Regions from separate parts of the Thermoanaerobacter kivui genome, predicted to be linked through region 1. Evidence: riboswitches for the same ligand, from Rfam matches in the RefSeq annotation. Region 1 holds a riboswitch; the other holds the start of a gene.
What was found. A riboswitch is a leader RNA that binds a small molecule or an ion and turns the genes downstream of it on or off. The one in region 1 is predicted to bind molybdenum cofactor.
Positions count from the first base shown of each region.

Region 2: it holds a riboswitch for molybdenum cofactor, as region 1 does, so the genes downstream of both, TKV_RS09705 (formate--tetrahydrofolate ligase) here and mobB (molybdopterin-guanine dinucleotide biosynthesis protein B) in region 1, are expected to answer to the same signal.

Region 1 covers NZ_CP009170.1:1,808,549-1,815,920, reverse strand. The annotation lists gene TKV_RS09120 (class I SAM-dependent DNA methyltransferase) at 1-313, shown strand, start outside; gene TKV_RS09115 (oxidoreductase) at 570-2,513, opposite strand; molybdenum cofactor riboswitch at 3,497-3,615, shown strand; gene mobB (molybdopterin-guanine dinucleotide biosynthesis protein B) at 3,820-4,506, shown strand; molybdenum cofactor riboswitch at 4,727-4,850, shown strand; gene TKV_RS09100 (substrate-binding domain-containing protein) at 5,049-5,927, shown strand; gene TKV_RS09095 (ABC transporter permease) at 6,067-6,765, shown strand; gene TKV_RS09090 (energy-coupling factor ABC transporter ATP-binding protein) at 6,816-7,372, shown strand, end outside.
Region 2 covers NZ_CP009170.1:1,912,894-1,920,265, reverse strand. The annotation lists gene TKV_RS09710 (formate/nitrite transporter family protein) at 1-525, shown strand, start outside; molybdenum cofactor riboswitch at 768-893, shown strand; gene TKV_RS09705 (formate--tetrahydrofolate ligase) at 1,367-3,046, shown strand; gene TKV_RS09700 (DUF166 domain-containing protein) at 3,072-3,908, shown strand; gene TKV_RS09695 (cyclodeaminase/cyclohydrolase family protein) at 3,887-4,516, shown strand; gene TKV_RS09690 (bifunctional 5,10-methylenetetrahydrofolate dehydrogenase/5,10-methenyltetrahydrofolate cyclohydrolase) at 4,560-5,414, shown strand; gene TKV_RS09685 (methylenetetrahydrofolate reductase C-terminal domain-containing protein) at 5,427-6,077, shown strand; gene TKV_RS09680 (methylenetetrahydrofolate reductase) at 6,093-6,968, shown strand; gene lpdA (dihydrolipoyl dehydrogenase) at 6,984-7,372, shown strand, end outside.

The sequences.
Region 1 (7,372 bases):
AGAAGTTTCATTGCTCTATGAATATTTTGATATTGCAATTTGTTATTCTGTATTTCCACATTTTGAAGACAAAAGAGTTGTAATTGCTAAAATAGCAAACCTATTGAAAAATGATGGAAAACTTGTTATCTGTCATTCTCAAGGCAGAAATACCATCAATAATCTTCATAAAAACTTACCTTCACCAGTTTCAGCTGATTTTTTACCAGATGTTGATACTATGAAAGATTATCTTGTAAAGGCTAACATTGAACCAACTATAACTATTGACAATGAAGAAGTGTATATTATAATGGGCTATAAACACAACTAAATTTAAAATAAAATGTAAAAATATAGAGATGTAAGGGAATAATAGGGGTTGTTTTAGGGGTCTTTTGTACTTCTGTTTTTTATATTATTGCACTTTAAGTTTCTTGTGTAGTACTCATGTTACCGACTATTAATATGCTAATAATTAAAATTAAATAATATATTTACAGTGTGTAAGTTGATTATTGCTTATATACAGCGAAAAGAGGGGACTACCAAAAATACTTTTTGGATAGCCTCCTCGTTTGTATTTTAAACTATAAACTGTAAGCGTAACGGAAACCTTCATGAATAGCATCCATAAACTTTCTAGCTTTGACGCAATCCCCAATAGCGTAAACAGGTATACCTTCTTTTTCAATTAACTTTAATAAATCATTCTTGGGTTTAGAACCAACTGCTATTACGATAGTGTCTATACCACTTAATTCTTGGTTCCCATTTACTGTTTCTATAGTTACTTTATCTCCTGATATTTCTTTAACTTTGCTCTTTGTCAATACTTTAATCTTCTTCTCGGCCATGCGATTTAGTAATAGAGTTCTTACCAAGCTTCCAACATCTATTGCTATATCATCCAACATCTCTATTACTGTTACTTCTTTACCTTGATCAGTCAAGAATTCTGCAGTTTCACAACCTACTAACCCACCACCAATGACAGCTACTTTTTTACCAACAATAACTGTCCCTTTTAAAACATCATGGGCCGTAACAACATTTTTCTGATTGATTCCAGGAATTTCAGGAATTATTGGTTCAGACCCTGTTGCTAATATAACCACATCGGGTTTAATCTCATGAATTGTGTTTAAATCTGCTTCTTTGCCTTTTACAATCGTAATACCAGATTTTTCTACTTGATTGATGAGATAATCAGCCAGATCATTTATTTCTCCTTTATGAGGTGGTACAGCAGCAATTCGCATTTGTCCACCTAATTCTGGTTGTTTTTCATAAAGAATTACCTCATGGCCACGCAAAGCTGCTACTCTAGCTGCTTCTAACCCGCCAGGGCCACCACCGATTATAAATACTTTCTTTCTTGTCTTTGCTGAACTTTCCATGTCAAATTCTGTTTCATGTCCAGTTAATGCATTGGCTATGCAACCAATATCAATATCCTGGAACAGACGATCAATACAACCCTGATTACACCCAATGCATTTTCTTATTTCTTGAATCTTGCCTTCAGAAACTTTTCTGGGCAACTCTGGGTCTGCTAGTAAAGCTCTTCCCATTGATACTAGATCAGCTTTGCCCTCACGGATGATTTGCTCTGCCATAATAGGATCTTTGATTCGACCAACAACAATTACAGGTACTTTGCTATTAATTGCTTTCTTTATAGCAGCTGCGTTTTCTACAAAACAACCCTGAGGTATAGCTGCAGGCTGGATAATCATTGCTGAAGATTCATATACTCCACCTGAAATATGCAGAGCATTGATTCCTTCTTCTATTAACTTCTGAGCAAATATCTTAGTATCTTCAATCGTAAGTCCTCCAGGAACATATTCTTCAGCACTCATGCGATATATAATAGGGAAATCCGTCCCAACTTCTTTTCTTACTCTTCTGACAACTTCCAATGGGAATCTCATTCTGTTTTCAAAACTTCCGCCATATTCATCGGTTCGCTTATTGCTATAAGGTGATAAGAATTGATTGAGCAAATAACCATGAGCACCATGAATTTCGACAGCATCAAACCCTGCTTCTTTAGCACGTCTCGCAGCTTGTCCAAATGCTTTTATTAACTCTTTGATTTCTTCTACTGATAATTCTTTTGGCATTTCTTGTTTAACTGGACAAGGAATAGGTGAAGGAGCTACTATCTGCATTCCTGTAACTTTTGAAGTGGTTTGTCTTCCTCCATGATAAAGCTGAATAGCAATTTTTGCTCCATATTTATGCACTGCTTCAGTTAATTCTCTTAGTCCAGGAATTAATTCATCCTTGTAAATACCAACTTCATTTTTAAAACCTTTACCACTTGGATGAACATACGAAGCTTCAACAATAATTAATCCAACTCCGCCTTTTGCTCTAGTCTGATGATAAACTTTTAAGCGGTCGGTAACTGCACCATCATCAGCAGCGTAATTTGTAACCATAGGAGGCATGACAATTCTATTTCTTAGTTTCATTGACCTAATTTGAATTGGTTCTAGAAGTTTTTCAAACTTAAATTCACTCACCTTAAATCCTCCTCATATTGTTATTTTATTAACAGTTTCCGAGTAAAGAGTAATAAACTAATTCTATTTTTTCATTATGTCAAGGCAATTATACATATTTCTTCAATTCGTAATTTAAGAAATAAGGATATTATGCCGATAAAAAGAGTATAATACAGATAAGCAAAAAAGATAAAGAAAAAGTACTTGAAGCTATCAGGAAAGGAAATATTGATGCAGCCGATATAAGCTTTCCGAATTTAATAGACGCCATAATACTGAAAATGGAAAAGTATACAAGCCGAAGAATTCATACAGTCTTACAACAGATACGTACAAGAGCAGCTTTGTAAATCATTAGGCTGTCACTGTAGAAGTACCGAGCCTGATAATGATGTAGAAATCAATGGTTGTGTAGTACATGATAAAAAGACAGACGAATACTCTGTATTTATTACTACAGACCTTGATAAAACCGCAAAACAGATTATAAGCATCTATGAATTAAGGCCTGAAATGGAAGAAGATTTCCGACAAATAAAGGATTTTTGCGAATAGAGGATTTCAAAGAGTACAAAATACAATTTCATTGCGTTCCATGGGGTTATGGTGCTGATAGGCTATTTATTCTTCCAATTATACAAAAATATAGAGGAAGGAAGGAAATATACAGGGGAAACCCTGCCTATTGCACTCAAGAAATATGTAGAGAATAAGCCAAAATTGGTGATTATATATTCGGGGCAGTACTTAGCCATTTTCAGCTTTCTGGAGTTTATTCAATTGTATGCATCTGCGGCACAGAAGTGAGGAAGTGCCTAGATTTGATCCTAGCTAAAGTATAGCATAACAAAATGCATGCTATTCAAATTACGAATTGAAGATAGAAGAGAAGATGCATAATATTCCTGTATTGGGAAATGGGAATACACTATACTTTTTATTAAATACATATTGTTTTATGACAAAGTTGTGTTAAAATAATTTTAGACAAATTTAATATTTCATTAATTATTCTCCGAGTCTTTAATCCTAAGGCAAAAAGCTATGGATTATAGACCGTTAGGGTAGTGCTGGAAACGGCTCTGCCTCCCGCCTGGAAAGGAGAATAGGAAGGCTGCTATTCTCCTTTCGCATACTAAAACGAAAGGAGTTTTTTTATGAAGGTTCTTTGTCAATAGTTGTGGTGGGTATTTTTTCTGAATGTTTAAGGGGAGGGAATCTTTCTTTTTTCTCAAATCTTTTGGTATCAAATGTTGTAAGGCTTGATAGCCCTTAAATAGGGGGCATATGTGACAAACTGCCAATACCCTAGGAGGTATTAAAATTGAAGATAATAGGTGTTATAGGAACAAAAGATACAGGTAAAACCACTCTTGTAACAAAAATTGTTAGAAAATTAGTGGATGAGGGGTACAGGGTTGCCACCCTGAAACATACCCATACAGGCTTTGATTTTGCAGATAAAGACACTGGTAAACACAAAGAAGCAGGGGTAGAGCTTGTAGTCGGTAGTGGAGAAGAAACCTTTTTTCTTCTTGGTAGGAAAATGGTGCTTGATGAACTTGTAGGTACTATCCAGCTTCTTGGGGATTTCGATTTCCTGGTTATCGAGGGTTTTAAAGGAATGCCTTATGCAAACATTTCTACTTCCACTGAAAATGAATTCACAATAAGAAAGGTGGATCCATTCTCCCTTAAGGAGGAAGAATTGGATGAACTCATTGAAGTCATAAAGAACAGAAGTTACTGTTTGCTGCAGGGGCTTAACTGTAAAAAGTGTGGTTTTGAATCATGCAGGGACTTTGCAATGGCAAAGGTCCAGGGAGCTGCCGATGATATAAACTGTAAGAGCCAGCCAAAAAGGGCTCTTCTGAGAATAAATGGTCACCCGGTACCTATGAATCCATTTGTACAGGAATTTATATCAAAAACAGTTCTTGGTATGATCGATGCACTTGGCATGGAAAACCATAAAATTGAGAAGGTTGAGCTAATCATAAAAAATAAGTGAATAATACACCCATAAACGCATAGATGAATTGAAATTATTAGTTCAGGATAATTACGACAGACTTAAGGATCTTATGACAGGAAGAGTAATGTGAAGTGTTATTAGTCTTTTTAACCAATGCTGGCGTTCTTACTATAAATAATGTTGGGGTGGGCAAAAATTATGTATCTAAGATCGCTTGACGAAGCTAATTAATCGAGATAAAAAAATTATTAAAGTAAGGAGAATAACTCTCCGAGCCTTTATGTCTAAGGGGCGAAGAGCCCTATGAGATAAAGGCCGATAGGGTATTGATGGAAACATCAATGCCTCCCGTGTTGGAAAGGAGAGGCAATGCATTTGCATTTATGCAAAGCAAGAATGCGTAAGGTAAAATTGTGTCCTTGCTTTGCGAAAACGATGCAGTGCCTTCTCCGGAAGGCATTTTTTTGTACCTTTGTTAGGGACTAATTTCAATGGTAAAAGCTAAAGAATGGAATCTTTCCAGTTTTAATGGGTAAGGTTTAAACAAAAACTAATAGTGATGAAAGAGGATGAATACCATGGCAAGAATATCAAAGAAGTTTTTGATGATCCTTTTATATTCTATTTTGTTGTTTAGTTTGTTTTCTCTGAACGGTTGTACAGGTTCTAAAACTTCAGAGAAGATTTCCCCAGGTAATCGAGATGTAATTTTGGTGACAACAACAAGCACGCAGGATAGTGGGCTTTTGGATTACCTTTTACCGATCTTTGAGAAAGAAACAGGATACAAAGTAAAAGTGGTTGCCGTGGGGACAGGACAGGCTTTGGAGATGGGAAAAAGGGGGGAAGCAGATGTTCTTCTTACACATGCTCCTGCAGCAGAGAAAGAACTTGTGGACAACAAGGATGTTATAAACTATCAGTTGGTAATGCACAATGATTTCATTGTGGTTGGTCCTTCAGAGGATCCAGCGCAAGTTAAGAATGCGGTTTCAGTAGAAGCAGCCTTTCAGGAGATTGCTGAAAAAGGTGTACCGTTTGTTTCGAGGGGTGATGATTCGGGTACACACAAAAAGGAATTGAGTTTATGGAAAGCAGCAGGGATTGATCCCAAGGGGAAGTCGTGGTATATAGAAAGCGGCACAGGAATGGGACAAACGCTCCTTATTGCTAACGAAAAACGGGCATATACACTAACTGATCGGGGAACATACCTTGCATACCGCGATAAAATAGATCTTACCATTGTTCGAGAAGGAGATAAGGGTCTTCTTAATATTTATCACGTGATGCAGGTTAACCCCGAGAAACATCCTGGGAAACACATAAACAGCGATGGAGCCAAAGCTTTTGTGGAGTTTATGATTTCGCCCAGAACGCAGGAGCTTATTGGCAAATTTGGGGTAGACAAGTACGGAATGCCGCTCTTTTTCCCAGATGCTCAAAAAGGGAATTAGAATTAAGATAGAGAGTTGTTACGTTGTTTTAAAGAGGCTTCGTTTAAAAAAGCAGAAAAGCTCAGATTTAGCCAAAAAATGGGATTTTTCAAGCTTGATTGAGCTAATTACAAAATATTGAGGTAGGAGTTGAATAAAAGTGGAGCTTATTTGGGAAGGCCTGAAAGGAGCATTCAAATTTCTTGTTCATGGGGATCCAGAAATCAGAGAAATTACTCTTCTTTCTCTTAGGATTGCTGCGTGGGCTATAGGGATAAGTTCAGCCATTGGCCTTCCACTTGGGATTGCACTTGGAGTAAGCACGTTTCGTGGCAGGGATTTTCTTCTGACTTTAGCCAATACCGGCATGGGACTTCCACCGACAGTTGTGGGACTTTGGGTAGCTATTGTGCTATGGCGTACCGGCCCTTTAGGAGGACTAAAGCTGATTTATACTCCTACTGCCATCATCATTGCTGAAGTAATTCTTACCGTGCCTATTATTGTAGCTTTGGTAGCTGCAGCCGCGTCGGATAAAAAAGCTAAATTACACGATTTTTTTCTTTCTTTAGGGTTGAACCCTCTTCAATATATGTGGCTTTTGCTTCGGGAAATTCGTAGCTCAGTTTTAACAGCAATCATTGCCGGTTTTGGACGTGCAATTTCGGAGGTAGGAGCAGCAATGATGGTAGGAGGGAACATCGCTGGGGAAACCCGCACGCTTACCACCGCTATTGTTCTTGAAGTATCTAAGGGTGAGTTTGACCGCGCGTTAGCGATAAGTTTTGTACTTCTTGCCTTATCGTTTTCTATTACTGCCTTTATTACCCACCTTCAGTATCAACAAAACTTAAAGTAGAAGTGGGAAAAACAAGAAATAATTAGATTAAAGAAAGGAGGTAGAGGAGTATGAATTATATGTTTGAACGCAAAGCTACCGATTTTCGGGGTATAGAGAATCAAACGCCGGTTATTATAGCCGAAGATATTAGTGTACGGCGCAATGAACGCTTTATCCTGCGAAACATAAGCCTCGTTTTGCATCAAGGGGAACGTTTGGGACTTGCGGGTCCCAATGGTTCAGGAAAAAGTACGCTCCTTAAAGTCTTATCCTTACTAATTCCACCGTCTTCTGGGAGGCTTACAGTTCTTGGCTTTATGGGAGACGGACGGTCTTCAGTGACCGTTCGCCGAAAGATGTCTATCGTCTTTCAACAACCGACAACGCTCACAGGGAGTGTTTTGCAAAACGTGAGTATTCCCCTGCGCATGCGAGGACTTTCTGCCCGAGAAGCAACCAAGCGGGCATATGATTGGCTTAAGTGTTTTGATTTAGAAAAGCTTGCTTTTCAGCGGATACATACACTTTCTGGGGGAGAACTTGCACGTCTTCAGCTAGCAAGGGCGTTTGCTATGGAACCGGAAATTTTGTTCCTTGATGAACCTTTTGCAGCAGTGGATGCTAC
Region 2 (7,372 bases), 100 kb from region 1:
TTCATAGGTTCTGTCTTTGTTGCTTATGTTTTGTCATATTTTACTGGTTTGATTTTAGAACCTGTTAAAACAGGTGATGTTGTAACTTCTATGCCATGGGCGGCATTTGTAGTTAAGATTGCTAATGCAAAAACCTCTATGCCTTGGTGGGTTGCTTTTTGGCGAGCAGTTGGGTGTAACTGGCTGGTTGCCTTGGCTGTTTGGATGGCCTTTGCTGCCGAAGATATTGTGGGCAAGATTTTTGCTATATGGTGGCCGATAATGGCCTTTGTTGCCATTGGATTTGAGCACTCTGTAGCCAATATGTTTTTTATTCCATTAGGTATCTATGCTGGAAATGACCCTGCGTATATTGCCTTTGCTAAAAGTGCTCAAGGAATTGCAGCACATGCACCTTTATTAAAAGCTACATGGGAAAGTTTCCTTGTAAATAACCTAATACCTGTGACCTTGGGAAATATAGTCGGTGCTGGTTTATTTGTTGGGACGGTTTATTGGTGGGTATATCTGAAGGCTGAAAAATAAAAATAACGCTAAAGGAACAAATCTATCAGCACTATCTGTCTACTCATGTTATACCTTAAAAGAATGCAACATTCTCATCGAAAAATGTAAGTCTGTTAAAGATGAGATACTCAATTTGGAATTTTAAATTTCTATTTAAGCTTTATATTTGTTTTTTAAAAAATCTTACTTTTTTGCATGTATCTAAAATTACTTGACAAAGCCAATTAATTGACATAAAATTATCAATAAGGAAGATTAACAACACAATAACTCTTCGAGCCTTTATGTCTAAAGGGTGAAAAGCCCTATTATGAGATAAAGGCCGATAGGGTATTGATGGAAACATCTTGTTTCCCGTGTTGGGAAGGAGAGACAATGCATGCGCACTTATGCAAAGCAAGAAGGCGGTAGAGAAGTCGATTCTTATTTTGTGAAAACGATGTAGTGCCTTCTCTGAAAGGCGTTTTTTGTAGTGTGCCCACCATGGGCGGTAACTTGGCGGTGAAATACGCTATAGGTATGGCAATAAGGACCGTAATAGTATTGGCTCTATAATCTAAAGTATGAAAAATCCTACCACATTTAGAAGAAGTGCAAGGGTTGTCACATTTCAAGGATATAAAAGGTTTTACTATTCAATGTAGTTTTTCTGACTTTAGGATACCATTTAATGCGAGGGGGTGGTATTATATAAAAAGATTGGGTGATAATTCAACCTCAAGAGATGATATTTTTAAGATTAGACCACCAATGTATGGATTTTTCTGTTAAAGGAGAAGGAGGTGATTTTCCAACAAATATTGTCTGTCTTTTTTAAAATGGTTTTAAAAATTAAATAAACAAAAAGGAGTGGAGAAAGATGGCATTTAAGAGCGATATTGAGATTGCTCAAGAGGCAAAGTTGGAACCAATCAAGAACATCGCAGAGAAAATTGGGTTGACAGAGGATGACATTGAATATTACGGAAAGTACAAAGCAAAAGTAGATTACAGTTTGATGAGCAAGCTAAAGGACAAAAAAGATGGCAAATTGATATTGGTTACAGCAATCAATCCTACCCCGGCAGGTGAAGGGAAAACAACAACAACTGTTGGTTTAGGCGATGCGTTATCAAAGTTGGGTAAAAAGACAATGATATGTTTAAGAGAGCCTTCCCTAGGTCCTGTCTTTGGTGTTAAAGGTGGAGCAGCAGGTGGCGGATATGCGCAGGTTGTTCCAATGGAGGATATAAATTTGCATTTCACAGGAGATTTCCATGCAATTGGTGCAGCTAATAACCTGCTTGCAGCAATGCTTGATAATCACATCCATCAAGGTAATGAGCTTGGTATTGATCCACGTCGCATCATCTGGAGACGTTGCGTGGATATGAACGACAGACAATTGAGATTTGTTGTTGACGGTTTAGGTGGAAAAGCTAACGGTGTTCCAAGAGAGGATGGTTTTGATATTACAGTTGCTTCAGAGGTAATGGCAGTTTTTTGTCTTGCAAATGATTTGAAAGATTTAAAAGAAAGATTGGCAAGGATAATTGTAGCATACACTTATGATGGCAAACCTGTAACGGCTGGAGATTTGAAAGCTCAGGGTGCTATGACAGCTTTGTTGAAAGAGGCATTGAAGCCCAACTTGGTTCAAACACTTGAACATACGCCTGCATTTGTGCATGGTGGACCATTTGCGAATATAGCTCATGGTTGTAACAGCGTGATAGCAACCAAACTTGCTTTGAAGCTTGCTGATTATGTGATAACCGAAGCAGGGTTTGGTGCAGATTTGGGTGCTGAGAAGTTCTTAGATATCAAATGCCGATATGCAGGCTTAAAGCCAGATGCAGTAGTGATTGTGGCTACAGTAAGGGCTTTGAAATACAATGGCGGAGTGCCAAAGGCGAACTTGAATGAAGAGAACTTAGATGCGTTGAAGAAGGGTATTTCTAATCTATTAAAGCATGTCGAGAATATCACACAGAAATTCAAACTTCCAGCAGTAGTTGCATTAAATAGATTCCCGACAGACACAGAAGCTGAATTGAAGCTTGTGAGCGAAGAATGCAAGGCTTTGGGAGTAAACGTTGTTCTTTCTGAGGTTTGGGCAAAAGGTGGAGAAGGTGGAATTGAGCTTGCAAAAGAGGTTCTAAGATTGATTGAGGAAGGAAAGAATGAGTATGCTCCACTTTATCCTTTGGAGATGAGCCTAAAAGAGAAGATTGAGACAATTGCGAGAGAGATATATGGAGCTGATGGTGTTGACTACATACCAGCGGCAAACAAGGAAATTGAGAATCTTGAAAACTTAGGATATGGCAAGCTTCCAATCTGTATGGCAAAAACTCAGTATTCATTGAGCGACAATCCATCTTTGTTAGGCAGACCTACCAATTTCAAGATAACAGTAAGGAATGTAAAGATTTCTGCAGGAGCAGGTTTTGTTGTAGTATTAACTGGTGAAATTATGACCATGCCAGGATTGCCAAAGAAGCCAGCTGCTGAGAATATAGATGTAGATGAAACTGGCAGAATTACTGGACTGTTCTAATCTGATGAGTTTTGGGGGTATAAGATTGAGTGATTATAGATTGCTTTTAGCAGCTGGGGAAGATACACCCGGCTGCCCTCCTCTCTTTTATACGAGGTTTAGTGGGGAATATGTGTTGCGAAAGCTTTTGCCCAATTTGACATTTAATAAAATGGGAAATGGGCAAATCTCATGGAAGTGGATAGACTTTAAAAAGAAACAGGTAAAGGATTTTACAGAAAATATAGCAGGAGTTGTACTTTTTCCAGCGATCTTGCCAGAGATTATTGATAACCCTGCTTGCTATTTACCTGAGAAACTTCCAGAACATAATATATTAATCGCTGCAGGAATACATCCTGATATTTTTCCTCAACTTTTGAAGATGGCAGCCGAGGTAGGATGCAAAGTGCTCATAGCCCCTAAAGAAGACCCAAAATGGATTGATAAATATTTAGAGAAAACTCTTAAAGACATATGTAAAAAGTATGGCATAGATTATGTTTTCCCAAAACCTTTTTGTTCGCTTAAAAAAACAGACTCTGATTTTATTAATAACTTTCTTAAAGAGTTTAAATTGGGAAGACCTGAATATAAAGTTTATGTTGATGATGAAGGTTATATAACAAAAGTTGATGTAATTCGCTCGGCACCGTGTGGTGCTACCTATTATGTGGCACATGGTCTTATCGGGAAGAAGATAGGAGAAGAGGCAGTGGACGAGGCTAATAAATTGTGGCATGCTTATGCTTGTTTAGCTTCCCATGATATAGATGAAGATTTTGGTGATTCAATTATGCATTTTGCTGCGCGTATAAATTTGGAGGTTGCTAAAAATACGTTGAAGCGAGGAGGTCAAAAATGCTTGTTGAAAAAAACATAAGAGAGTTTATTGAGGTACTTGCCTCAAAAGAGCCTGTACCTGGTGGTGGTGGTGCTGCTGCATTAGCTGGGGCAATAGGTAATGCACTTGGTAGTATGGTAGGTAATTTGACCGTGGGCAAGGAAAAATATAAAGATGTTGAACAAGAAATTATTAAGATATTAGAAGAAGAGAAGAAATTGCAAGAAGAATTGCTTTCTCTTATTGATGAAGATGCTCAGGTTTTTAGTGAAGTTGCTAAAGCGTACAAATTGCCGAAGAATACTGATGAAGAAAAAAGGAAAAAAGAAGAAGCTTTGAATAATGCTTTAAAAAATGCTTGTCAGGTACCAATAAAGATAATGGAAAAGTCCTTAGAGGCTTTAAAACTCCAACGTAGGCTTGCAGAAATAGGTTCAAAGCTTGCTATAAGCGATGTAGGAGTAGGAGCTTTGATTTTGAAAGCGGCTGTGTTGAGTGGGTACTTAAATGTAATAATCAATCTTAATGGTATTAAAGATGAGGAATTTGTTAAGAAAACAAATGAGTATACAGAGAAAATGTGTAGAGAAGCTGAGAAGTTGGCTGATGAGGCTTATAAGATAGTGATGGAAAAATTAAAAGGCTAAATCTATATGCTTTTAAATATTTTTAAAAGGAGGCTGGAACCTGATGTCTGTTATATTATCTGGTAAAGAAGTAGCTGAAGCACTAAAGGAGAGCTTGATAAAAGAAGTTTCTGAGTTAAAAGGAAAGGGTTATACCCCATGTTTAAAGATCGTGATAGTTGGGGATAGACCAGACTCGGTTGCTTATATAAAAGGTGCATTAAAGAGATGTAGTGAAATTGGAATAGAAGCTAGTGTTCTTGAGTTGCCTGGAGATATTTCTGAACAGGAATTTATCAAAAAGATTCATGAGCTTAATAATGATGAAAGTGTTAATGGAATGTTAATAATGAGGCCATTACCTTCACAAATATCTGAGGACAGAGTAAAGTATGAAATTTCTCCAGAAAAAGACTTAGACTGTTTTAGCCCTATCAATGTTGCAAAGGTTATGGCTGGTGAAAAGGAAGGTTTTCCTCCATGTACTCCACAAGCTGTTATAGAAATACTTGACCATTTCAAAATTGATCCAGCAGGCAAAAAAGTAGCAGTTGTAGGAAGAAGCATGGTAGTAGGAAGACCTCTTGCAATGATGCTGTTGCAAAGAAACGCTACAGTTACAATTTGCCATTCTAAAACAAAAGATCTTGCTGAAGAAACAAAGAGAGCAGAAATCCTGATTGCAGCTGTAGGGAAAGCAAAGATGGTAAAGAAGGATATGGTAGGAGAAGGTGCAGTTGTAATCGATGTTGGAATAAATGTAGATGAAAATGGTAAATTATGCGGTGATGTAGATTTCGATGATGTTAAAGATAAAGTAGCTATGATTACTCCTGTTCCAGGAGGAGTTGGTTCGGTTACAACTACAGTTTTAGCAAAACATGTTATTAAGGCTTTAAAGCAACAAAAAAGCTTATAGGGGGTTTTTAAGATGGTCATTACAGAACATAAACCTTTTGAAGAAATACTTGAAATGCTTAAAGATTCTCAAAGTATATTCATTACTGGTTGCTCGCTATGTGCTACATCATGTTTCACTGGTGGTGAAGCTCAGGTTTTAGAAATGAAAGAAAAGCTCGAAAAAGAAGGGAAAACTGTCACGGGATATGCAATTCTTGATCCTTCATGTAACAAATTACAGGTTCGTGCTACATTAAAAAAGCAAAAGGAAGCTGTAGATGCAGCTGATGCGATTTTATGCATGGCTTGTGGTGATGGTGCACAAACAGTGGCAGCTGTAGTGGATGACAAACCTGTCTTTCCAGCCAATAATACTATGTTTATAGGAGAGATAGAAAGAGTAGGACATTTTGTTGAGGCTTGTAAAGCATGTGGGCAATGTGAACTTGGCTGGACAGCTGGTATATGCCCAATAACAAAATGTGCAAAGGGCTTGATGAATGGGCCATGTGGAGGTTCTAAAAACGGAAAATGCGAGGTAAATCCTGAAAATGATTGTGCTTGGGTATTGATTTACGAGAGACTTGAAAAATTAGGAAAATTAGATAAAATGCTTGAGTTAAAACCACCCAAAGATCATAGCAAAGCTTATAATCCAAGAAAAATTGTTGTAAAAAAGTAAGTAGGAGGAATGATCATGGGACTTCTTGAAGAAAAGTTGAAATCTGGTGAATTTGTTGTAACTGCTGAAATGGCCCCACCAAAGGGCATAGATATGACTCATTTTAAAGAATGCGCAAAGGCAGTAAAAGGAAGAGTTGCTGGCGTTAACGTCACAGACTTTCAAAGTGCAGTTGTAAGAGTTTCTTCCTTAGGTGCAGCAGTGATCTTGTTAGAAGAAGGTTTGGAACCTATAATGCAAATAACCGGTAGAGACAGAAATAGAATAGCAATTCAAGGTGAGTTGTTGGCAGCTGGTGCTTTAGGAATAAAAAATGTTCTTGCATTAACGGGAGATCATCCTATGTTTGGAGATCAGCCAGGGGCAAAGCCAGTTTATGATTGTGATTCGGTTAATATATTAATGATTGCCAGCAAATTAATGGAAGGTCAAGATTGGGCAGGTAATCAGCTTAATAAAGCACCTGAATTTTTCCTTGGCGCAAGCGTAACTCCTTTGTTTGATCCTTTAGAGGCACAAATAATAAAGATGAAAAAGAAGATGCAGGCTGGAGCAAAATTCTTTCAGACTCAGGCGGTATATGATATAGAGGTTTTAAGAAAATTTAGGGAAGCTACTAAAGATTTAAATGCAAAGGTATTGGTAGGTGTAATACCACTAAAGTCACCTGGAATGGCAAATTACATGAACAAAAATGTTCCTGGTATACATGTTCCTGATGCTCTTATAGAGAGATTAAAAGGTGCAGAAAATAAGGTTAAAGAAGGTTTGAAAATTGCAGCAGAGTTCATAAACCAAGTGAAAGAAGAAAAACTGTGTGATGGTGTTCATATAATGGCTATTGGTGCAGAAGAGAATGTTCCAATTCTACTTGACATGTGCAATTTGTAAGGAAGGACGATATGAATGTCTAAAAAGAGAATTACAATTATAGGTGCAGGTCCAGGAGGATATGTAGCGGGTATAAAAGCTGCAAAGCTCGGTGCAGATGTAACAGTAATAGAAAAGGATAAATTAGGTGGGACATGCCTGAATAAAGGGTGCATTCCCACCAAGGCTCTTCTTTCTTCAAGTGAGGTTTTGGAAATAATAAAAAAAGCAAAATCTTATGGGATAATTTTAGAAGGAGAAATCAAAGCAGATATTGACGCAATAATTGAACGAAAAAATAAGATTATTGAAAGATTAAATAAAGGAATAGACTTGCTATTTAATAAAAATGGTGTTAAAATAATAAAAGGAAAAGGTGAAATTCTTAACAATAGAGAAGTTAAAGTCATAAAAGAAAATGGAGC